2 regions of the Halomonas sp. 3D7M genome follow, and region 2 is predicted to be linked to the other one. Evidence: predicted binding sites of a transcription regulator. Region 2 holds the regulator's gene; the other holds the start of a gene.
The links. The regulator LexA, encoded in region 2, represses DNA repair genes until DNA is damaged. The targets are predictions, from matches to a motif close to TACTGTNTANNTANACAGTA.
Positions count from the first base shown of each region.

Region 1 (11,574 bases), on a different contig from region 2:
TTTACCCCTATGCGGAAACCTTTGCGGGTATCTTGATGCTGGCGGGGGCATTGATCTGGCTGGCAGCACCGCTGGCACTGTTCATTGGTACGGTGGGTGCTGTGTCGGTGATTAAGGCGGTGTATATCGATAAGCGAGAACTGAAATGTGCCTGTGCGGGCGGTAATAGCAATGTGCCGCTGGGCTTTATTTCGTTGACGGAAAACCTTGTCATGATCGCCATGGGGCTTTGGATGCCGCTGAAGAGTCTGCTGTAACGCAAGTGAGTAGAAAAGGTTATGCGCCTTGCAACCCAGAAAACACGCCCCAAGGTTGAGTAAGTAACGCAAGACGCTATCGCACGCTTCACACTTAGGAGTCATTAGATGAGCAAGCGTATTTTGGTGGTGCTGACATCACATGATCAGTTAGGAGACACCGGCGAAAAAACTGGCTTTTGGTTAGAAGAGCTAGCAGCGCCGTACTATGTCTTTAAAGATGCAGGTGCAGACGTAACGCTGGCCTCGCCAAACGGTGGGCAGCCGCCACTTGACCCGAAAAGTGACGCAGACGATAGCCAAACCGGTGAAACGCGGCGCTTTAAGCAAGATGATGAAGCGAATGCGGCGCTAGCGGCAACGCATCGCCTAAGCGATATGTATGCGGGCGATTTCGATGCAGTGTTTTATCCCGGTGGTCATGGCCCGCTGTGGGACCTAGTGAACGATCAAGATTCCATCAAGCTGATCGAAAATTTTATTGCCCAGGGCAAACCAGTGGCGTCGGTATGCCATGCGCCTATCGTGTTGATTAATGCAAAAAATAGTCTTGGTGAACCACTGGTAAAAGGGCGCCAAGTCACAGGCTTTACTAACGGTGAAGAAGATGCGGTTGGCCTGACGGATATCGTGCCGCACTTGGTGGAAGATGCGTTGCAACAGTGCGGCGGCATCTACAGCAAAGCAGATGACTTTACGCCGTATGTGCGTGAAGACGGCCAGCTAATTACTGGCCAAAATCCGCCTTCTTCTGCGGCTACCGCCGAAGCACTAATGGCATGGCTGGAGGCCCGTTAAGCAGTACGTTTTTTAGCGTTAGAAAGCATGACGGCGGGCAGTGTGCCCGCCGTTTTTTATCTATTCAGCTACGCGTGGGAAACGCAAAAACTCCCGACTCTAAAAACGACCGATTTTAAAAACGATAGCTTAGCGATACTCCGGTGAGGGCTTGCCAATCGCTACCTAGCTCATCAACTATTGGGCTGTCGGCCGCGCTGCCAGTCAGGTGAGTTGCGCCGACGAAACCGGTAGCAGTCCATTCAGGGGTTAGGAAATAGCTAAGGCTGGCATTCACCCCCATGCGCCAGTAACCGCTATCTGGGTTATAAGCAGCCACGCCGCTACGTACGCTGTCTTGCATTGATACGCCAAACAGCGACTCGGTCCACTTCTCGTTTGAATAGGTAACGCTGGGCGATAGCGTGAAGAATGTCCGTTCGCTAACCGGCATACGCATAACAGCATTGGCTGAAAATTTCGCGCCTTCAACGTCGCCGCTTACCGGCGTGCTGCCTGCAACGCTATAGCGCCAGAACCCTTGCTGATAGCTAATCCGCAAGCCTAACGTGGCTCCGTCATCGACTTTTTCAAACCGGCTGATATCGCCCTTATTGTCTCGCCCAAAGGTGTAGCCAATGAACGGAGAGGCGGTCCAGTTTCCGCTACGGATAGCGTGCCACTCAATACCGTCGCGCACATTGATTGAGAGCTGGTCGCCGTACGTCAGGTTAAGGACAGGCCACGCTTGTGTTTCATAGTCGTCGCTGCCCAGGTAGTCAGGTGAGTAGGTTACGCCTGCGCCTATACTGCCTTCCCAGCTGTCCCCCCATGCGGGGGCAGCGAATGCGATGCTAATGAAAGCCGCTGCTAACCAGGGGGTGAAGTACTTATAGTTAGAAGTGCTTTGGGTCGCGCGAGAAACGAGAGTCGTCACGGGGTGTCCTTTAAATTGTTCAAACCTGCGTGATTGTATGTTTTTGTTTCAAACTACTGCAAGCGCTCTAGAGACCTGCGTGGTCCATGAATTGGAACTATTTTCTGTTTCATAGCTTAGGTTAGATAACTCAACGGCTATAGGGCGCACTGTGCACACATAGCGCTACAAGGAAGTGCAAGCAGGGAGTGCTTGTGGTGCACAAGGACGCATGAACAGGAGGTTCGTGAAGAAAAATCAAGGAGGACCTGATAAAACCCCGGCCAGTGCGATGGTCGGGGTTTTTTTATGGGCAAACGGCACTGCTGACTAACAAGCGTGATGATAAAACAGTGCGCTGAGTTTGCTCATTGGTGTGGATACCGCCGTTTGGCAATTCATGCAGCGTAGTGTAGCGCTGTCTTTGCCGGTGCCCTCAAGGCGAAATCGTTTTAGGTACGACGTTTTCGAGGATTCCGCGTTGCCGCAATGACGGCAAATAATATCCACACCGTAGATTGTCGGGCTAATCATGATATGTCTCACGCTGACCTCCTAACGTAAGGGAGTTAATGGGTTCAGTCGTGGTAACGTTCCGTGTAGAGGTGCATCCGTGACGATGCTTAAAAAGTATAAACAGCAAACGGCTAGTTCGCCATTTATATAAGCAGCTATCTGTTTATAAACGGGTAGTATAAAAATTTAAAAAAACTTATGTTTTGATATCCCAGGTTAATGTTTTTGACATATATGAGGTTCAAGGTAGGTAAACACAGGGAAAGGTGTTAGGGACGACCAAGCAGGAAGGCTTGTTAAACCAAGGATGCACGAACAGGACGTTCGTGAAGAAGGATTACGGAGGAAATACTACTACCCCGGCCAGGAATGGCCGGGGTTTTTTTACGCTAGTACTTGGCTACACTCGTTCTTCGCTAACTCTTCACTAACTTTCTTTTCACTACTTCTTTGCTTTTTTGGGCTTTGAGGCTTTTTTGTCTTCATCAGTATCAGGCTTGTCGCTACCCTGATGGCTAAGTGGGCTGGCCTGGTCAAGCCGTGGATGGTTGTCCAGGAATTCCCGCTGCAGGTCGGGTAGGGCATCCAGTGCTTTTAAGGTGTGGGTCAGCGCGTGAACTGCCGCGAGTACATCCTGGGTGTTGCCGGTTTCGGAAATAGTGTGCATGTTGCGAATCGGGAAGCCTATTGAGGTAGCTGCGCTATCAATAGAGGCCAGCACGCCTGCCATGCCGTCAGTACCCGTATCCACGCCAACGATGTCCCGCTGCAGGGGAATATCCTGCTCTTTGGCGGCGCTGGCGATAATGCGGTTGAGCTGTTCGCTGGCAATCGAGCCTACGGACATCGTGAAGCCTTTGCCCATTTCCAGCGGCTGCATGCGCTTGTCGCCAATACCAGGAGCAGCTATGTAGTCGTGGTTAACGTCTACGCCAATCAGTGCGTCTGGCTTTAGTTCGCCAGCCAATACGCGGCTGCCGAAACGGCCAATTTCTTCGTAGCTGGCAATGGCAAACAGCACGCGTACGTTTTCGGTGCCGCCGGCTTCTGCGATTAACTTCGCTACTTCTGCGGTAACAAAGCAGCCCAAGCCATTATCCAGGTAAGCGCCGTAGAAGGTGTTCGGGCTAAAACCAGGGCGAATGGGGCGGTCGAAAATAATGGAGTCACCTGGGCGAACGCCTAAATTCAGCACTTGCTGCTTTTTATTTTCGCCATGGATTTGCAGGTCCAGGTAGATCTGCTCTTTTTTGATACCTTTGCTGCCATCGCGCTGTGCAGGATCAGAAAAGTGAATAGCGCCCAAGGCTTCTACTGTACCGCCTTGGATGCAGCGATAGCTGCCGGGAGCGTCAGGATCTTCGCTGAATAGCTTCACTTCATGGCCGATAAGCACAGTCGGCAAGAAGGAGTCAGTGTTGATCCAGATCTTGCCGTCTTCGCCAATCGAGCGAACCTGCATGCGGATTTTGTCTGCATGGCCGATGATCATCACTTTGAACATGTCATCGCGGCCAGGATGGGTGTCCAGCACCACGCCAGCATTGCCTTTAAACTGATGCAGATGCCAGCCGCTGGGCGCGAAGCTTTCAAAGTAGGGCTTCAGTACGCCGTAGGTCATGGCGCCTTCCAGGCCTACCGGGCTGGGGGCAGCAAGAATATCGCGCATGATGTTGAACTGCGCGTCGGGCATGGGTTGCGTCCAGGGTTTGGCGCTGTCGCTCATGTTAAGCACTCTCCGTTGGGTGGTGTTCATCGCTCACTAGTCTGCCAGATTCTTGCTTCAGATGCGCATGGCTGGTTCGCCTAGAGAGACAAGAATTTTGGGCTTTGGTTATAAAATCCTCTAGGATAGGCGCTTTTTTCTGACAAGGTGGAAGGTCATGGCGTCTTCTGGGCAACCTCGCACTCAGTGGCTGGGCCGCTGGGGCTTTATGCTGGCAGCCACCGGTTCGGCGGTGGGGCTGGGCAATATTTGGAAATTCCCCTATATCACCGGGGAGTATGGTGGTGGGGCCTTTGTGCTGGTGTATCTGGCGTGCATTTTAGCCGTTGGCGTTCCAGTGATGATGACCGAAATTGCCTTTGGTCGGCGTGGGCGCGGCAGCCCGATTGATGCGATACGGCGCGTTGTCAATGAGTCTGGCCGCTCTTCTGCCTGGTCGCTGATTGGTTGGATGGCGATGCTTTGCGGCTTTATGATTCTGTCGTTTTATGTCGTGGTCGCAGGTTGGTCGTTCTCCTATTTATGGAAAATGCTCACCGGTGGCCTCGCAGGCAGTAGCGTTGATGACATGGCGGCGGTCTTTGGAGCCAATAATGCCAACCCGTTCATTCTGGGCGGTTGGAGCACCCTGGTGGCAGTGCTGACCATGGTGATTGTGGGCAAAGGCGTTCAGGAAGGTATCGAGAAAAATGTCAGTTGGATGATGCCTGGGCTGGTGCTCATGCTCATTCTACTGATCATCTTCGGGGTGTTTTCCGGTGGGTTTGGCGAGGCAGTGAGCTTCTTGTTCTCGTTCAACGCAGGCAGCCTCTCTAGTGAAGGCATGCTGGCGGCGTTGGGCCACGCCTTTTTCACGTTGTCGTTGGCATCCGGTGCGATTCTTACCTACGGTAGCTACTTGCCCAAAGGAGCTTCGATTGGGCGTACCACGGTAAGCGTGGCCATTGCTGATACCGTCGTTGCACTAATGGCGGGGTTGGCGATCTTCCCGGTCATTTTTGCTAACGGTATGAATCCTGGTGAAGGGCCGGGGCTTATCTTTATGAGCTTGCCGCTGGCCTTCCAGGCGATGCCAATGGGCACGCTATTTGGCATTCTGTTTTTCTTGATGCTCTCGATGGCGGCGCTGACCTCGTCTATTTCGATGGTGGAAGCCACGGTGTCGTGGTTATGCGATAACAAAGGCATGACCCGCAAATCTGCCTCTTGGGCGACGGGCATCGTGCTATGGCTGATCAGCACGCTGGCGATGCTATCGTTTAACCTGGGCGCTGATTGGACACTGGCGGGTAAAACCTTTTTCGACTGGCTTGATTACCTGACCTCGCGCTGGATGATGCCGCTAGGGGGATTGGGTACGGTCGTGCTGGCAGGTTTTGTGCTGAAAAGCGAAACCTTCCGCGACGAACTGGGCCTTGCGCCGTTGCCTTATGCGCTATGGCTGACCATGGTGCGCTACGTTAGTCCGTTGGGTATTTTGGTTATCTTTGCTGATGCCTTGGGGCTTTACCAAGTTTCGTTCGCGGTGCATTGGCCGTGGCTGCTAGCGGTTTTGCTGGTCATGGTCGCAGTGGGGGAGACCCTAAGCCCGCGGCTGCGCCAAGCGCTGCGCTCGCGCTAGCCGCTGTTGTTCACGCTTCACCCTGGCAGCTGCAATGGCGCCAGGGTGAGTGCCTGCCTCCATGAGTTCGTCCCAGCAGGTGGTGTAACGGTTAGAGCGGTGCGCACAGCGCAACTGCCACGGTGCTTCCGCCTCTGTCATTCCAAAGCGAATCGTGCCTTGCCCCATGCGCTGATTAATGGCGTCAACGGCGTTCATCAAGTGCGGGTGCGCTTTATGTGAAGGCTGCAACAGCGAAAGCTGATACTGCTGTGCATCGACTAAGTCCAATAGCATGACACCGGCTTTCATAAACTGAAAACCCGGCCGATACATCTGTTCCAACCCTTCGCGGACGGCTTCTAAAATGATGCGGGTATCGTCACTTGGCGATGCCAGGGGAATCATCGCGCTAGGTGAAAGCTGAGGCTGGTCTTTACGATGGCGGTTGGTGTTTAGAAATAGCAATACGGCGCGAGTAAGGCTTTTCTGCTGGCGCAGTTTTTCGGCACTGCGCTGAGCATGGCGGCGCAGCGCTGCGTGCAATTCCGCTTTTACGCCGGTTGCGTGGCCAAAAGAGCGTGACGTCATAATACGCTGACGCGGCTCTTCTAATGCGTTCATTGCCAAGCATGAGGTGCCACGTAGCTCTAGCGCTGTACGCGCAAGCACCACTGAAAATCGTTTGCGAAGTTGCTTTGGGTCGCACTCCCGCAACTGCCACGCCGTGCGAATACCACTCACCGCAAGCCGTTCTGCTAGGCGTCTGCCGACGCCCCATACGTCATTCACCGGCAGCTGTTTAAGCAGCGCCGTAGTGGTCGGGCTGTTGGCAGTGAGTAGGCAGACGCCTTGGTAGTGAGGCTGCTGTTTGGCAACGTGGTTAGCGAGCTTGGCTAGCGTATGGGTAGGTGCCAGCCCTACGCATACAGGTAGCCCTAAATAGCGGCGAACACGGCGGCGGACAACTTCCCCGAGCACTTGGCATTGAGTGTCGCTGAAGCCATCCAGGTAGATAAACATTTCATCAATAGAGTAAGGCGCGACGTCTGGACAGGCATCCCGCAGTAGCTGGGTGAGTCGTGCGGACATGTCGCCATACAGCTCGTAGTTTGATGACAGTAAGTGAATCTCTCCCCGTCGGCGCAAACCTTCCAGCTGGAAAGAGGGAGTGCCCATGGGGATTTCCAAGGCTTTCATTTCGGCCGAACGGGCGATCACACAGCCATCGTTATTCGACATCACGCCCACGGGTTTGCCTTCAAGCGTGGGGTTAAAAACACGCTCGCAGGCAACATAAAAATTATTGGCATCAACAAGGCCAATCATGGCAAATACTCATGCACCACAGCGCGCACCACCCCCCATAGCTGACAGTTTGTCTCTGCTAACGGCAGCGGTGGATAGTGGGGATGTGCCGAGCAGAGGTGTGGCGTGCCTTGATAGAGCGCATAACGCTTTATCAGTACTTCCTCTTCAAACATGGCGACCAGGATATGCCCTAAGCGGGGCGGTATGCTGCGATCTACCACCAGCAAATCACCTTCGAATATCCCCCAGCCTTCCATGCTGTCGCCCGCGGCGGTGAGGTAAAACGTGTGGTTGGGATGTTTAATCAGTCGCTCATTGAGATCTAACGTGCGTGGTTCGTAATCTTGAGCAGGTGAAGGGAAGCCGCTAAACCCAGCGCGGCCGTATAACGTTGGAAATGGCAACGGCTGAGAGGTTAACGGCAGGGCTGTCGCAACCATCGTTGTTGGAAATGTACTCGTTGTAAACGTACTTGTTGCCAACGTGGCTGTTTTTAAAACGGCGGGTTGGGACGGCATCGTCGGCATCCTCATGAATAAATAGTGTGTTTATATACAGTATTTATTCGTGGAAGAGAAATTGCAAGCGACGCTCAACGCTGGGGGGCTGGGAGCTACTGGCTTAGTGGGTGCAATTGGCTTAGCGAGCAAGCCACAGACCAACCACCAACGCACTTATCACAGTAATCAAGAACACAAGGTTGCGAGCACGGGTGTCACGACGTGGTTTCATAGTCATTTTCCTGTTGGTCATCATCGTTAAGAGCATTTCGCAGTAGTTGCAGCACGCAAGCGTTATCCGCATAAAAGCGGCAGATGCGCTGCGCTTAGCATGGTAACGTTTACGCCTTAGAGCGTCATCTGACGTATATGACATTGCTTGGTTATCCGGCTTTTAAGAGATCCTGCTTATGAATGAATCGACCCACGTCGGTACCGCTGCGCAGCCGCTTTCCCTGGCGAATGGTCGGCTGGCGGCGCTTAGCTGGGGGCGTAGCACTGCGCCTACTTGGGTGGCACTGCATGGTTGGCTAGACAACGCGGCGAGCTTCAGTCGGCTGGCGCCGCTATTGGTGAAAGCACTGGATATTCGCATTGTGGCGATCGACTTCCGCGGTCACGGGCATTCGGCTCATGCGCCTGCAGGAAGCGACTATGCACTATGGGACTATACCCAGGACGTGCTGGATACCATGGAGTCATTAGAGATCGAAAAGGCGACGCTACTTGCTCACTCGATGGGGGCAGCCGTGGCTTGCCTAGTCTCGGCAGCGCTGCCTGAGCGGGTAGATAAGCTAATTCTGTTAGATGGCTTAGGAGCGCTAAACACACCTGCCGAAGAGACTGCCAGCCAACTACGCAAAGGGCTAGTGGCCTATCGGCGGCCGCTTTCCCGTCCTCCTCGTTATCCCGATGTTGAGAGTGCAGTTGCAGCGCGGGTAGCCGGAGGTGTCACGCCGCTGGACAGCATCACCGCCACGCCACTTGTCGAGCGCAACACCCAGGCCACTGCCGATGGGCATGTGCAAATGCGCACGGATAGCCGTTTGTTAAAGCCTTCCTTGGTGCGCTTTACGCCCCAGCAAGTGTTGGCGCTACTGGCGGAGATTCAAGCCCCGGTGCTATTGATAGAAGGGGAACGAGGTATTTTAGGCGAGCGGGACTGGGCAGAAAAAGCGCGCCAAGCAGTACCACAGTTAACGCGCCATGTACTAGCGGGTGGCCATCATCTGCATCTTGAGCCCCAGGCGGTTCATCACGTGGCCAGCACAATCAGTCAGCAAGCGTAGCGGGTACCTGATTGCTCGCGTTAGGAAGATGACGATGAAGAAAAAAGTAGCGCATGTTGTTAAAACACCTGTGGCAAGCAGCTGCTTGAATGGCGGTAATAAGGTTGCGCTGGTATTAGGGAGCGGAGGGGCCAGGGGGTACGCCCATATCGGTGTTATTGAAGCATTGGAAGCACGCGGCTTCGAGATAATTTCGATTGCGGGTTGCTCTATGGGCGCGCTAATTGCTGGTATTTATGCCGCTGGAAAGCTGCCTGAATACCGGGAGTGGGTGTGTAACCTGGACTATTTAGACGTGCTCAAGCTGGTCGATGTGACCTGGAGCCCAATGGGCGCCATGCGAGCGAATAAGGTCATGAGCAAACTTGAAGAGCTGGTCGGTGATAGATTGATTGAAGACCTGCCTATCCCGGTGACGACCGTCGCGACAGATCTGATTCGTCAACGTGAAGTGTGGTTTCAAAATGGCCCTTTACTCCAGGCAATCCGTGCCTCTATTGCCGTGCCGGGTGTCATTACCCCAGTACATGTGGGTGGCCAGGTACTCGTTGATGGCGGCTTGCTGAACCCACTGCCGATAATGCCGATATTAGCCACCCACGAAGCGGATTTTGTCGTGGCGGTTAACGTGACGGCGCACAGCCCACAACCGATCACCTTAGAGGAGTTGTTACCCCGCGAAGATACAAGCGACAGCCGCACCGCGTTAGAGCGCGACCGTGATGCTAATATTGGCGGTTGGATGGACGATGTGCGTGCCACCACGCGCCGCCTGTGGGATGGGCTGGGGGGCAGTAATGGTGAAGAGAGCGACGTTGATGAAACCGTTGACCTGCGTGGTCGGCGTGAGTGGGGTAAGCTCGATATGATTCTAGAGTCGTTTGATATCACCCAGGCGGCGCTGGCGAAGTATAAAATCGCAGGCTATCCGCCGGATGTATTGATCGAAATTCCCAAAACTGTTTGCAGCACTTACGAGTTTCACCGGGCCAACGAATTAATTCGGCTGGGTCGGCATCTTGCTGATGAAGCGTTAGAGCGCCGCATGCCTAGCATTGCTTCGGATGCGACCGAGTGACATAGCCGCCTACTGCCCGCGCTTGCGCAGCAGAATATACACCGCGCCTGTACCGCCATCGATATCGGTGGCGGAACAGAACGCCAAGACGCCGGGCCACTCTCTTAACCACGCATTGGTATGGCTTTTAAGCACCGGAAAGTCAGAGGTGGTGCCCCAGGCCTTACCATGCACGACTAGAACACAGCGCATGCCTTGTGCAGCGGCGTCGCGCAAAAAACTTTCAAGCTCAATCCTCGCTTCTTCTAGGGTATAACCGTGTAAATCCAACCCCGCTTGCCACGCGGTTTGGCCACGTTTTAACTGGCTTAAGGTGCGCCAGGGCAGGTCGGGCACGCTGAATTCCAGATACTCTGAGGGGCGTACCGCCTCTACTCGACCGTCGGTCGTGCGACCGCTGGTTTGCAGCGTGTTGCTCTCTACCGCCGCTTGTCGACGTGCTTGCTGGGCAGCTTCGTCGTTGCGCTTAGGCTTGCCGGGATCAGCTTGATTACTGGCAATACGGCGCACGCCTGCTGCCTGCAGCGCTTGGCGAAAGACACTGATATCGTCGTCATTGGGCAGGTGTCGCGTCATGGTCGGCTCAAATAGAGAAATGAAGTGTTAACAAATAAGCATAATTGAGAAGCGCACAGTATAGCGAGCTTGTCGTTGCTGTGAACCGTTCCTGTAAACCATAGCTGTGAACCGTTCACCGTGAACCACGCGCTGTGAACCAGACGGCGTCAAAGGTACAATCCTTCCATGAACTTTTTACACGCCAGGAGCCGCTGTGACTACGCATCTCAATGATGAGACCTCCCACTCAATGCTTTCGTTGCCGGAATCGGCATTGGTGAGCGAGCTTTTTACACTGCGCGATTACTTACGCTGGGTGTCCAGCGAGTTTTATCTGGCGGGGCTGCACTATGGGCATGGCACGGAATCGCCCTGGGACGAAGCCGTTGCGCTTTGCTTAGGCGCACTGCATCTGCCATGGAACGTCGACCCAGCTGTGCTGGATGCCCGCTTGCTGCCAATAGAGCGCGAACGCATTATCCGGTTAGCGCGAGAGCGGGTAACGACTCGCCGCCCGCTGCCTTACTTACTGGGCGAAGCTTTTTTTGCAGGATTCCCGTTCAGCGTTGACGAACGCGTGTTAATTCCGCGCTCGCCCATTGCCGAGCTGATTGAAGACGGCTTTGCTGCATGGTTCCCGGAAGAGCCGCCTGCCCGAGTATTGGACCTATGTACCGGTTCTGGCTGTATCGGCATTGCCACTGCATTGGTGTTGCCTACCTGCGAGGTGGCATTGGCGGATATTAGTCAGGATGCCTTAGCAGTTGCTCGTCAAAACATTACGCGTCACGACGTTGGTGATCGCGTGCGGGCTGTCGAATCCGATGTGTTTGATGGCCTGGAAGGGCAGCGTTTTGACCTAATCGTGTCTAACCCTCCTTATGTTGATGCGCGTGATCTGGCCACCATGCCTGCCGAGTTCCGCCATGAGCCTGCTCTGGCGTTAGGCGCTGGTAACGACGGGCTGGATATCGTGCGACGCATTTTGCGTGAAGCACGCCAGCACTTAACCGACGAGGGCTGGCTGATTGTTGAAGTTGGCAATT
Region 1 is NZ_JABUZF010000170.1:47,533-59,106, reverse strand. Features, by position in the region: gene INT22_RS08935 (MauE/DoxX family redox-associated membrane protein) at 1-257, shown strand, start outside; gene INT22_RS08930 (type 1 glutamine amidotransferase domain-containing protein) at 366-1,055, shown strand; gene INT22_RS08925 (MipA/OmpV family protein) at 1,171-1,971, opposite strand; gene INT22_RS08920 (M20/M25/M40 family metallo-hydrolase) at 2,909-4,192, opposite strand; gene INT22_RS08915 (sodium-dependent transporter) at 4,350-5,813, shown strand; gene INT22_RS08910 (Y-family DNA polymerase) at 5,775-7,121, opposite strand; gene INT22_RS08905 (LexA family protein) at 7,118-7,543, opposite strand; gene INT22_RS08900 (alpha/beta fold hydrolase) at 8,014-8,892, shown strand; gene INT22_RS08895 (patatin-like phospholipase family protein) at 8,927-9,970, shown strand; gene INT22_RS08890 (Smr/MutS family protein) at 9,980-10,546, opposite strand; gene prmB (50S ribosomal protein L3 N(5)-glutamine methyltransferase) at 10,743-11,574, shown strand, end outside.
Region 1: the regulator LexA is predicted to act here: its motif matches at 7,644-7,663, upstream of INT22_RS08905 (LexA family protein).

Region 2 (11,574 bases):
TCGCGCTTTTGAGCTGACACCTTTAGCCTCAGTGAAAGTTGTTATTCTAGGGCAAGACCCTTATCACGGCCCAAACCAAGCTCATGGGTTGTGCTTTTCGGTGCAGCCGGGTATCCAAGTGCCTCCCTCTTTGGTCAATATTTATAAAGAATTAGCTGCTGATGTCGGGTTTACACCCGTGCGACACGGCTTTTTGGAGTCTTGGGCAACCCAAGGTGTGCTGCTGCTTAACACCGCATTAACGGTTGAGCAGGGTAATGCCGCTTCTCATCGTGGCAAGGGGTGGGAACACTTCACCGACTGCGCGATTGAAACCGTCAGTCGGTATGCTGAACCGTGCGTTTTCTTGTTGTGGGGCAGTCATGCTCGCCAGAAGAAAGTTCTGATTGATCAGTCGCGCCACTTGGTGTTGGAATCCCCGCATCCTTCGCCACTCTCAGCGCATCGAGGCTTTTTTGGCAATCACCACTTTTCCCGTGCCAATCAGTTTTTAGCAGAGCATGGGCGTTCGCCGATTGAGTGGCAATTGCCGGAAACCCCTTAACCTGCTGGTCAGTTGCGGGTAGAATGGCGCGCAATTTTGTAAGCTTGTCGATGCGACTTAGGTCGCCATCCTGAATCCCATGCAGCGAGGAAGTCCCATGAGTGTCTACGCCATTAATCATCCGCTTGTTCAACATAAGCTGGGACTGCTGCGCGAAGCCGATTTGAGCACCAAAAGCTTCCGGGAGCTAGCAGGCGAAGTGGCTAAGCTGCTGACCTATGAAGCAACAAAGGGGCTAGAGCTCGAGGATCATGAGATTCAAGGCTGGAACAACGAGCCTATTGCGACGCGTCGCTTAAAAGGTAAAAAAGTAACGGTTGTGCCAATTCTGCGAGCTGGTTTAGGCATGCTGGAGGGCGTTACTGACCTGATTCCTAGCGCACGCGTCAGCGTGGTGGGTCTTTATCGGGATGAAGAAACTCTTCAGCCGGTGCCTTATTTCGCCAAGTTCGCCAATGATATTGAAGAGCGCATGGCACTTGTCATCGACCCGATGCTTGCGACCGGTGGCTCAATGGTGGCGACGTTAGATATGTTGCGTGAGCGTGGTTGTGAGCATATGAAAGTTATCGTGCTAGTAGCTGCCCCTGAGGGCATTAAGCGTGTTCAGGATGCGTACCCAGATGTTGAGATCTACACCGCATCCGTTGATGACCGGCTAGATGAGCACGGCTACATCGTGCCTGGTTTGGGAGATGCAGGCGATAAGATCTTCGGAACGCGCTAAGCACCCCGACTAACAATGCCCCTTACGCTTCGCGTTGGGGGCATTTTTTTGGCTAACCACCGACAACGAAAACATTGGAAACATTTAGATGAAACATTCAGCAAGTCATGAGTCTTGGCCCAAAATGCTGCTGACAGGTGCGCAAATGCTATTCGTAGCCTTTGGTGCACTGGTATTGGTTCCGCTGTTGACTGGTCTAGATCCCAGTGTCGCACTATTTACCGCGGGTATTGGTACGCTGGTGTTTCACGGAATTACCAAGCAGACGGTGCCGGTATTCTTGGCGTCATCATTTGCGTTCATTGCTCCCATTCAAGGCTCGATAGCAAGCTTTGGCGTGTCAGCCACGCTGGGTGGCTTAATGGCAGCAGGGGTGGTGTACGTTGCCATTTCTCAAGTAGTACGTGTTAAAGGCACTGCTTGGCTGCACAGGCTGTTACCGCCTGTTGTGGTCGGACCAGTTATTATGGTGATTGGTTTAGCATTGGCGCCAGTCGCTGTCAGTATGGCAACAGGAGAGACAAGCGATAACATTGGCTATGGTCAAGCGATTTTCCTTTCCATGGCCAGTTTGCTGGTAACGCTGATATTAGCTGTCTTCGGGCGTGGCATTCTTCGCTTGGTGCCGATAATGGGTGGTATTGCAGTGGGGTATGGTTTGGCGCTTGTTATGGGCGTTGTCGATTTCACTGCGGTGCGTGATGCTGCTTGGCTATCATTGCCCAGCTTTACCGCGCCGAGTTTTCACTGGGCGGCTATTTTGTTCATGATTCCTGTCGCGATTGCTCCTGCGGTGGAACATATCGGCGATATGGTGGCGATAGGCTCAGTGACACGCAAAAACTATTTAGAGAAGCCTGGTCTTCATCGCACCTTGTTAGGCGATGGGCTGGCGACAATGGCGGCTGCGCTGTTTGGTGGTCCTCCCAATACAACCTACTCAGAAGTAACGGGGGCAGTGACGCTGACTAAGGCATTCAACCCCATGTACATGATCATCGCCGCGGTGATTGCGATTGTACTGGCCTTTGTAGGCAAGCTGGGCGCGTTACTGCAAACTATTCCGGGCCCTGTAATGGGCGGTATTATGACGCTGCTGTTTGGTTCGATCGCAGTGGTTGGTATGAATACCCTGGTGCGTGCAGGCCAGTCATTAACTGCGGCGCGTAATCTCGTGGTGGTTTCGTTAATTTTAGTATTTGGGATAGGTGGAATGCAGTTTGGAGGTGGTCAGTTCACCCTCCAGGGCGTGAGCTTAGCCGCGTTAGTTGGCATTGCGCTAAACTGGCTGTTACCCGCTGAGAAAGAGGGCGAATAGCCACTCAATCATACCCACCGGTTGGTCATTGGGAGTTGTTAATGGAAGAGGCAATTGATAGCCCATTTCCTGTACTCGGCATTGCCGCGTGGAGTGGGACTGGTAAGACGACTCTGTTAGCGCAGCTTTTGCCTCGCCTGCGCGAAAAGGGGCTCAGGGTGGGGGTGATAAAGCATGCCCACCATAGCTTTGATGTCGATCAGCCAGGAAAAGATAGCTATAAACTTCGTCAGGCTGGCGCTGCGCCTATGTTGATTGCATCCCGAGAGCGTTTTGCCATGATGCAAGAGACACCTGGCCAAGAAGAACCGGATCTTGGCTACCTCTTGTCACTGATGATTACCCAGGCGCCAGATTTGGTCATTGTGGAGGGCTTTAAGGCGTGGCCAATTCCTAAGCTAGTCCTGTACCGTGCAGGGATTGGCGATGTTTCTATTGTCAGTGGCGACTGGGTACAGGCGGTAGCGTCAAGTGGCTCGCTGCCTCCATCAATTATCCCAACAGCTAAGCGGCTGGACCTGAATAATATTGAAGCGATCACTGAGTGGGTAATCGAGTGGATGGATGCTCAACCCAATGTTGTGGCTAACTAAATTAGCAGCTTCCAAAACAGTATTTTTATAACACCGTGGCTTGATTAAAAAGGTAACGATATGCAGCTAACTCACCTCAATAAACACGGCGAAGCCAACATGGTCGATGTCGGAGATAAGCGAGAGACTCGCCGCGAGGCGGTAGCGTCTGGGCGTATCGTTATGCAGCCTAAAACGTTGCAGCTGTTGAGTGATGGCGAGTTGCCCAAAGGCGATGTGCTGGCGACCGCGCGCATTGCGGGTATTCAGGCAGCAAAGCGCACGCATGAGTTGATCCCGTTGTGCCATTCATTAGCGCTTTCAAAAGTCTCTGTAGATTTCGCTATTGATCACGCTAACGGCTGTGTTGAAGTCTCCGCGCTTTGCCGCCTTAACGGACAGACCGGGGTAGAAATGGAAGCTCTGACAGCCGTGTCAGTGGCTTGTCTGACGCTTTACGATATGTGTAAAGCGGTGGATAAAGAGATGCGCATTGACGCCATTCAATTGGAAAGTAAGCGGGGCGGTGTTCGTGGCGATTATCAACGAGGTGTGCCAGAACCAATTGTGACTGGCGGTGGCGTTGCAGGAGAGGTTCGCTTAGGCGAGCGATGTGCATCCCCTTGCGTGCGGGTTAAGTTTCTTGCTGAGCTGCGTGAGCGGGTAGAAGAGAGTGACCTTGCCATTGGGCTTGATCAACTGCCAAGTCGAGATGTGGCGGGATTGAAAGCGGCGTTAAGCGCTATGGATGCACGCTTTAATGTGTTGTCAGAGCAGCGCACGTTGTGTGCTATCAATCAAGTGATGGCCAACGATAGTGCGCGCCTTACCGATGAGGATGAAGTGGCCTTCTTTCCTCCAGTGACGGGTGGGTAATCAGATGGCTGATATTACAGAGACTGAATTGGATATTGCTGTCAGGGTTCAAGAAGCAGCGTTTAAAATGGATGATGGCTATGAAAGTGCGCTGCGCAAGCGCACCGATATCGGCGCTATTGTCACCTTCACGGGATTTGTGCGCGACTTTAATGAATCCCCTGATGTTATTGGGCTGACTCTTGAGCACTACCCAGGGATGACCGAGCGCACATTAACGCAGATTGGTGAGCAGGCAGGTCAACGCTGGGCGTTACAGGCCGTACGGATTATTCACCGCATTGGTGATTTGACGCCGGGAGACCCTATTGTGCGGGTGCTGGTGGCCAGTGCTCATCGCCGCGATGCTTTCCAAGCCTGCGACTTTATTATGGACTTTTTAAAAACCCAGGCGCCGTTTTGGAAGAAAGAGCACTCCCGCCAGGGGGCTTACTGGGTAAAAGAGCGGCATACTGATCAGCAAGCTGCAGAACGCTGGTAGACGATATTGCCAGCAGCATCAATATCGCCAATGGCTTTAACTATCGCTAATGGCTTCTGAAGAGGGCATTTCGGTTGCCATTATTTGTAAATGTACGTCTGGCATATGCTGAAGGTGATTAGCGAGCCAATGAATTAGCCTCGGTTGCAGTGCTTGACGCAAATCGGCCAATGTCTCTGCTGCTATTTCTAATAACTGATCATCTAGCCATTCGCTGAAACTATCTTCATCGAGTGGGCTGGTACCGCTGGCATCCAGCATCAAACGGCCAATGCGGCACCAGCCAGTGTCGGTAGCCGTAACGGGAAGCGCTAAGAACAAACTGCCGCGCCGCGATGAGTGAGAGCCGGTATCGAGCCCTGGATGAGGCACGACGCTATTCTGATTAACGATGCAGGGCGGCTGGGGATAGCGTGCTTCGCAGCGTAAGCCTAGATTGTCGAACATCAACATGTCGCCATTTACCGGTGCGAGCGGGGCGTTAATGCCGAGGCTGGTGGCAATTTCTTGATGGGCAGCCTGATGGCGCGCCTCCCCATGCACCGGCAGCAATGTTTTTGGCCGAACCCATTGATACAGTTTTCTCAGCTCATCTTCGGCAGGATGCCCAGTCGCGTGTAATTCTGGGTGGTTCATCTCATCGAAAATTGACACCCCAAGCTGCGCTAGGCGTTTTTTCAGTTGTTCAATAGGGCGCTCGTTGCCTGGTATGGCTTTGGCAGAAAAAATGATGCTATCGCCTGGCTCAAGATCCACAAACGGGTGCCTCCGCTGTGCTAAGCGTTGCAGTGCTGCACGTGGTTCGCCCTGGCTGCCCGTCGCAATAATCACCACCTCTTCTGGCGGCAGGTAGCCTAAGTCATGGGGCGGTACTAGCGGCGGAAAGTCGTCTAGATACCCTAGGCCCTTCGCGACACTCACCATGCGTTCCATTGAACGGCCCATCAAGCTGACGCGTCGGCCGCACTGTTGGGCAGCAATTCCAATCGCTAATACGCGGGCGAGGTTGCTGGCAAAGCAAGATACCACCACGCGTCCTTTGCACTGTTTTAAGGTGTGAGCGAGTGCTTTAGCAACATCGCCTTCACTGCCGGAATGGCCGGGCATCGGGGCGTTAGTGGAGTCGCCTACGACGAGATCGATAGGCGCGAGCGCACGAAATTGAGCAGCGTTAATGGGCGAGCCAATTAATGGGGTAGGGTCTAGTTTCCAGTCCCCGGTGTGTAGCACGCGATAGTCGCCTGCCTGCATTAGGATTGAGCAACTTTCTGGAATCGAATGGGTAACGTGAAGGTAACGCAGCGTGAAGGGGCCGAGCTCCATTGCATCACCCGGTTCCACAACGTTTATAGCGGCGCTACTAAGCTGATGTTCTGCAAACTTATGGCGCAGCAATCCCGCCGCTAACGGCGTTGCAAAAATAGGGCAATTCCACTTAGGCCAGAGCCACGCCACGGCACCAATATGATCTTCATGGCCATGGGTAATGTAGAGTGCCTTTGGGGTAATATTGAGTGCTGCTAATGTATCTGTATTGGGCACCTGCAGCGGGGAATTGGGTAGATCTTGGCGAATCATCATGCCGCAGTCGACGGCGATCCACTCATCATCGTATCCATACAGCGTAAGGTTCATTCCAATTTCACCACACCCACCTAGCGGCAGTAGGCGCAGGGGAGGGCGACGGCGGGGACGAAGTTGAACGCGTGGTGGGTGCATCAGTAATGAAAAGCCTAAAAAGTAAGACCTTAACTATACGGGAAGGCAGGGGCGGGTAACAATCATCGTGGCATTTGGCTGCGGTGCTTCCTTGATAAGCATAAGGTACACTATTTCGCCTATATACCGCTTCCCTACCGCTGGTAGGTGCTTGTCGAACGTGCCGTTAAAATATGTCAAGAGTGTTTATTTATGTCTCATTATTACCGTTTGGTGGTTTCTTGCCCTGATCAAGTGGGCATTGTGGCGCGTGTCTCAAGCTTTATTGCTCAACAAGGTGGTTCTATCACTGAAGCAAGTCAGCACTCTGATCTTGAGACCGGCCGATTCTTCATGCGATACGAAATTTTGGCAGATTCGTTGGGTATGTCGGCGGAGGCGTTACGTAGTGCGTTTGAGCCGGTGGCTAAAGCCTTCAATATGCAGTGGTCGCTCGTCGATACTCAAAAGCGTAGGCGTGTGGTGTTGATGGTGTCGCGGGAGTCTCACTGCCTGGTTGATCTGCTTTATCGTTGGCAGGCTGGGGAGCTTGATTGCGATATTGTCGGGGTTATTTCAAACCATGAGGATATGCGATCACTCACTGAGTGGTATGGCATTCCTTACCATCATGTGCCCGTAGATCCTGATAACAAGCAGGTTGCTTTCGAGCAGGTGCAAGCTCAGATTGATAGCGCAAGGGCTGACTGCATTGTGCTGGCACGTTACATGCAGATTTTGCCACCTTCGCTCTGCTCGCGTTACGCGGGACGGGTGATTAACATCCACCACAGTTTCTTACCCTCTTTTGCCGGTGCTAAGCCCTACCATCAAGCTTACCAGCGTGGCGTTAAGCTAATCGGTGCTACCTGTCACTATGTCACCGAAGAGCTGGATGCTGGGCCGATTATTGAACAAGATATTCATCGGGTAAGTCATTGCCACACGCCAACGGATCTCGTGCGCTTTGGGCGCGATGTCGAAAAAGCGGTATTGGCGCGTGGTTTACGATGGCATTTAGAAGACCGAGTATTAATCCATGGCAATAAGACCGTGGTGTTCAGCTAAGCATGCTGTTTAGATACGCAGTGTTTTTAGTCAATTCAAGTTTACAGCTGGCTTGTCGTTAACTGAACGGGTAGATAGGGGCATCCATGTCTTTCGCGCAAAGTGTTTTAGCTCCCTGGGCATTGTTGCTGACGTGGTTGGTATCGTTGAGCGTGCTTGCGTGGATGATATGGCTGCGCCCTTGGCGAGTGCTGATAGGCGATGTGGCTCTTCAGCATCGGTGGTTAGCCGCGACGCTCGCTGTGGTGTTGATGTGGCAACTGCGTGCTCAGGCAGTCGATTGGTTAACCCTGCACTTAGTCTTCACTGTCTTAATGACGTTGCTATTCAAAATGCCTCTCGCATTAATCAGCAATGTGCTGATTAATGTTGCAATGTCAGCTATAGGTCGCAACGAATGGGTGTTACTAGGCGCTAATGTATTGGTAACCGGCATTGTACCTGCGGTCATTACTGGTCTGGTATGGCGATGGGTAGACCGGCGCCTGCCGGATAACTTGATGATCTTTTTATTCGTATGCGGCTTTTTTGGCGCAGCGCTGGCAACACTGGCAGGAGGGTTGTCGGCGGTCTTGCTAATCATGGTGGCGGGTACTGACTCTGAAGCTGTGTACTTAGCCCAAGAGTATGCGCGCTTCTTACCCCTGTTAATGCCCTCCGAGGCTTTTATCACAGGGATGTTACTCAGTATTTTATTGGTGTATCACCCGAGTTGGGTAGCTACGTTTAATGATCGTCGCTATATAGACTCTCAGTAACATTGCGATAGCCGGTGAGTATCTCTATCGAGTGCCTCACCGGCATTTACACTTACTCGCTTATCCCAGTGCTTGGCCGTTACCGCCACGTATGACACCAACTCCCACCCCTTCAATATCCAACTGCTGCGTACGTAGGTCAATTTCTATGGGCGCAAAGTCGCTGTTTTCAGCAATCAGTGTCACCGTATGGCCCTGTCGTTTAAAGCGTTTTACAGTGACTTCATCTTCTAGCCTTGCCACCACAATCTGGCCATCACGAACCCGGTCGGTGCGATGCACGGCAAGAAGGTCGCCTTCCAGTATGCCAACATCCTTCATTGACAAGCCTCGCACCCGAAGAAGGTAATCCGCTTTGGGGGTAAAGTATTCAGCGGGGAGTGGGCAATAACGATCAATGTGTTCCGCTGCTAGAATCGGGCTTCCTGCGGCCACTTCGCCAATGACTGGTAAGCCATTCGGTAGTGGTTCTACGTTGGCGGCAGGCGCTGTTGCCGAGACATCACCGATATCCTGTGGTTCCTGATTAGGCAGTCGAATCCCCCGCGAGGTGTTACGGATAATGCGGATGGCACCTTTGCGCTCAAGCGCTCGTAAATGCTCTTCAGCAGCGTTAGGAGAACGAAAGCCTAGCGCTTTGGCAATTTCTGCGCGGGTCGGCGGATAGCCGAATTCAGACATCGTTTTAACAATAAAATCAAAAACATGCTGTTGACGAGCAGTAAGAGGACGCGACATAACAAACTCCAAAAAATTGAACAAGACAGTGGCTACATGTCGGCTTAAACAGTATGTGGTTAAGTATACAGTATGTTGCTCTGTCCAGTACATGCTAGAGCGTTTCGCTATGGCATGGCAGTCATTATGCGAATGGTGCCAGGAATGGAGATAGGAGCGACGAGTCTGAGAGGCTATGGCAGTGGCAAACCCGATAGCGTCTGATAGCTGGTGTTTGAATGGCTGCCTAGGCTGCATTTTAGCATCGGGGAAAAAGCTAAAGATAAGTGATTGAGCCAAATAGCGTTATGGCATAGTATTTAACGATGTTTTAAACACTCGTTTTCTGGAGGGCGCTATGGCGCAATCTGATACGGTAACACGTATCCTCGATACCGCTGAGGTGCTGTTTGCCGAGCGTGGTTTTGCCGAAACATCGCTACGCAATATCACCAGTAAAGCGCGGGTTAATTTGGCGGCTGTCAATTACCACTTTGGTTCCAAAAAGGCGCTTATCCAAGCGGTGTTTGCGCGCTATTTAGACCCCTTCTCGCAACGTTTTCACACGGCGCTTGATGAGCTGGAAGCGCAGTACAACGGTGATGTGATTCCGCTTGAAGTGCTGTTGGAAACAATGGCAAGCACGGTGTTGGCAGTGCCAGCTGAGCGCAATAGCCTGAAGGTGTTTATGCGTCTGCTAGGGTTGGCGTATAGTCAGGCACAAGGGCATTTACGCCGTTATATCCAACAGCAGTACGGAGACGTGTTTACCCGCTTTACTGAGCTGGTGCGCCAGGCAACGCCAGATTTACCTGATGCTGAGCGTTTTTGGCGACTGCATTTCATGCTGGGTACCGTGATTTTTACGCTGTCGGGTTTAGATGCGCTGCGAGACATTGCCGCGAAAGACTATAATGAGCAAGTGACCGTCAGGGATTTGGTAAGACGTTTACGCCCTGTCGTGGTTGCTGCCATGAATGCTCCGCTACCGCCTGCTGCTGATGAAGGACATTATGCGAACGCCCACGCTAGCTGAACTACCCCCGCAGAATGGTGGTTGGATAGAAATCAATATCAAACACCAGCAGCTATGCTGGTGGCAAGGGCGCACGCTGCAGTACACGTGCGCTGTGTCCACCGGTGAGAAAGGCGTAGGGCAGCAGGAAGGCAGTGGTCAAACCCCCCTGGGATGGCATTATATCCGCGCATCGATAGGTGGCGGTTTAGCTGATAATGCTGTTTTTCGGGGGCGGCGGTGGACTGGGGAGGTGTTTACGTCGGCGCTTGCGGCGGAATTCCCTCATCGTGATTGGATCTTAACGCGCATTATGTGGCTCTGTGGTTTAGAGAGAGGAGTGAACCGAGGCGGGGATGTCGACACTCAGCGTCGTTTTATCTATCTTCATGGCACGCCACCTGATCAACCGATGGGCGTGGCCGCTTCACATGGGTGTATTCGGCTGCGCAATGATGATCTGGTGTATCTTTTTGAGCATGTGCCGCCGGGCACACCTGTTTGGCTTCATAATGGCTAAGCGTAGGCAACTTATTATTGATTTTTTGACACGAGAGATTGATCAACTAAAATTGACGGCCCTTTTGTTGGATCCATCACAATGACTCAATCTTTAGGCCCGGTCATGCTTGACCTCGAAGGGCCGCGATTAACCAAAGCTGAAAAACATCTTTTGATGGACCCTGCTGTGGGCGGTGTCATTTTATTCGCTAGAAATGTCGAGAATGCTTACCAGGTTAGAAAGCTTTGCAGTGATATTCGTCGTGTTCGCGGCGAGCTGTTACTTGGTATTGATCAAGAAGGCGGTCGCGTTCAGCGAATTAAAGAAGGCGTTACTCGCATGCCAGCCATGGCACGCATTGGTGATCAATTCGCTGAGGATTCGGCATCCGGTCTTGCACTAGCAAAAGACGCGGGTTGGTTGCTGGGCATGGAAATGGCTGCTTGCGGTCTGGATATCAGCTTTGCGCCTGTTTTAGATGTCGAAAGTGGCATCTCTAGTGTTATCGGTGATCGCAGCTTCAGCACCGACCCTGCACACGTCGCTGCGCTGGGTCAGTGTTTTATCAACGGTTTGCATGAAGCGGGTATGGCGGCGGTAGGTAAGCATTTTCCTGGCCATGGTGGCGTTGCCGCTGACTCCCATGTGGCGTTACCTGTGGATGACCGTCCGCTGGCGCTTATTAAACAGCGCGATCTTGTTCCGTTTAGCCAGCTTGCTACTCAGCTTGATGGTGTTATGCCTGCCCATGTTATTTATAGTGCGTTTGACTCACGTCCTGCTGGCTTCTCACCTAGTTGGTTGGGAATGTTAAGAGAGTCCCTGGGGTTTAAAGGTTGTATCTTTTCAGATGATTTAAGCATGGCGGGTGCTCATGAAGCGGGTGACCCGAAGGAGCGCGCCAGGGCTGCCCTTGCCGCAGGATGCGATATGCTATTGGTCTGTAATGACCGCTCTGCAGCGTTAGACGTTGTTGAAGCATGCCAAGGATTACACAGTAAACGACCAATCAAGCTACGCTATGGACGAGCCCGTCCAGACGTGGATGCGCTAACGGCACTTGGCCGCTGGCGTCGTACCCATGCCAAATTAGAAGCGTTGGCGAATTAACCCCATCTTTTCTTAAGTTATTTTCGTTTTTAAGTCACTGACTAGTTAACCCCTTCTTGGAGTAACCCGATGTCCAAACTGGATAAAGAGGCGCTTGAGTCGCTTGACTCAATGCGTGAGTTGATGGATAACGCTGACTGCTTGATTTCTCAACAACAAGTTGAGCGTGCACTGGATCGAATGGCTGA
Region 2 is NZ_JABUZF010000090.1:4,044-15,617, reverse strand. Features, by position in the region: gene ung (uracil-DNA glycosylase) at 1-544, shown strand, start outside; gene upp (uracil phosphoribosyltransferase) at 642-1,271, shown strand; gene INT22_RS03460 (uracil-xanthine permease family protein) at 1,360-2,589, shown strand; gene mobB (molybdopterin-guanine dinucleotide biosynthesis protein B) at 2,631-3,182, shown strand; gene moaC (cyclic pyranopterin monophosphate synthase MoaC) at 3,243-4,037, shown strand; gene moaE (molybdopterin synthase catalytic subunit MoaE) at 4,042-4,518, shown strand; gene INT22_RS03440 (ribonuclease J) at 4,555-6,153, opposite strand; gene purU (formyltetrahydrofolate deformylase) at 6,430-7,284, shown strand; gene INT22_RS03430 (energy-coupling factor ABC transporter permease) at 7,371-8,042, shown strand; gene lexA (transcriptional repressor LexA) at 8,103-8,780, opposite strand; gene INT22_RS03420 (TetR/AcrR family transcriptional regulator) at 9,118-9,795, shown strand; gene INT22_RS03415 (L,D-transpeptidase) at 9,773-10,294, shown strand; gene nagZ (beta-N-acetylhexosaminidase) at 10,376-11,386, shown strand; gene INT22_RS03405 (hypoxanthine-guanine phosphoribosyltransferase) at 11,456-11,574, shown strand, end outside.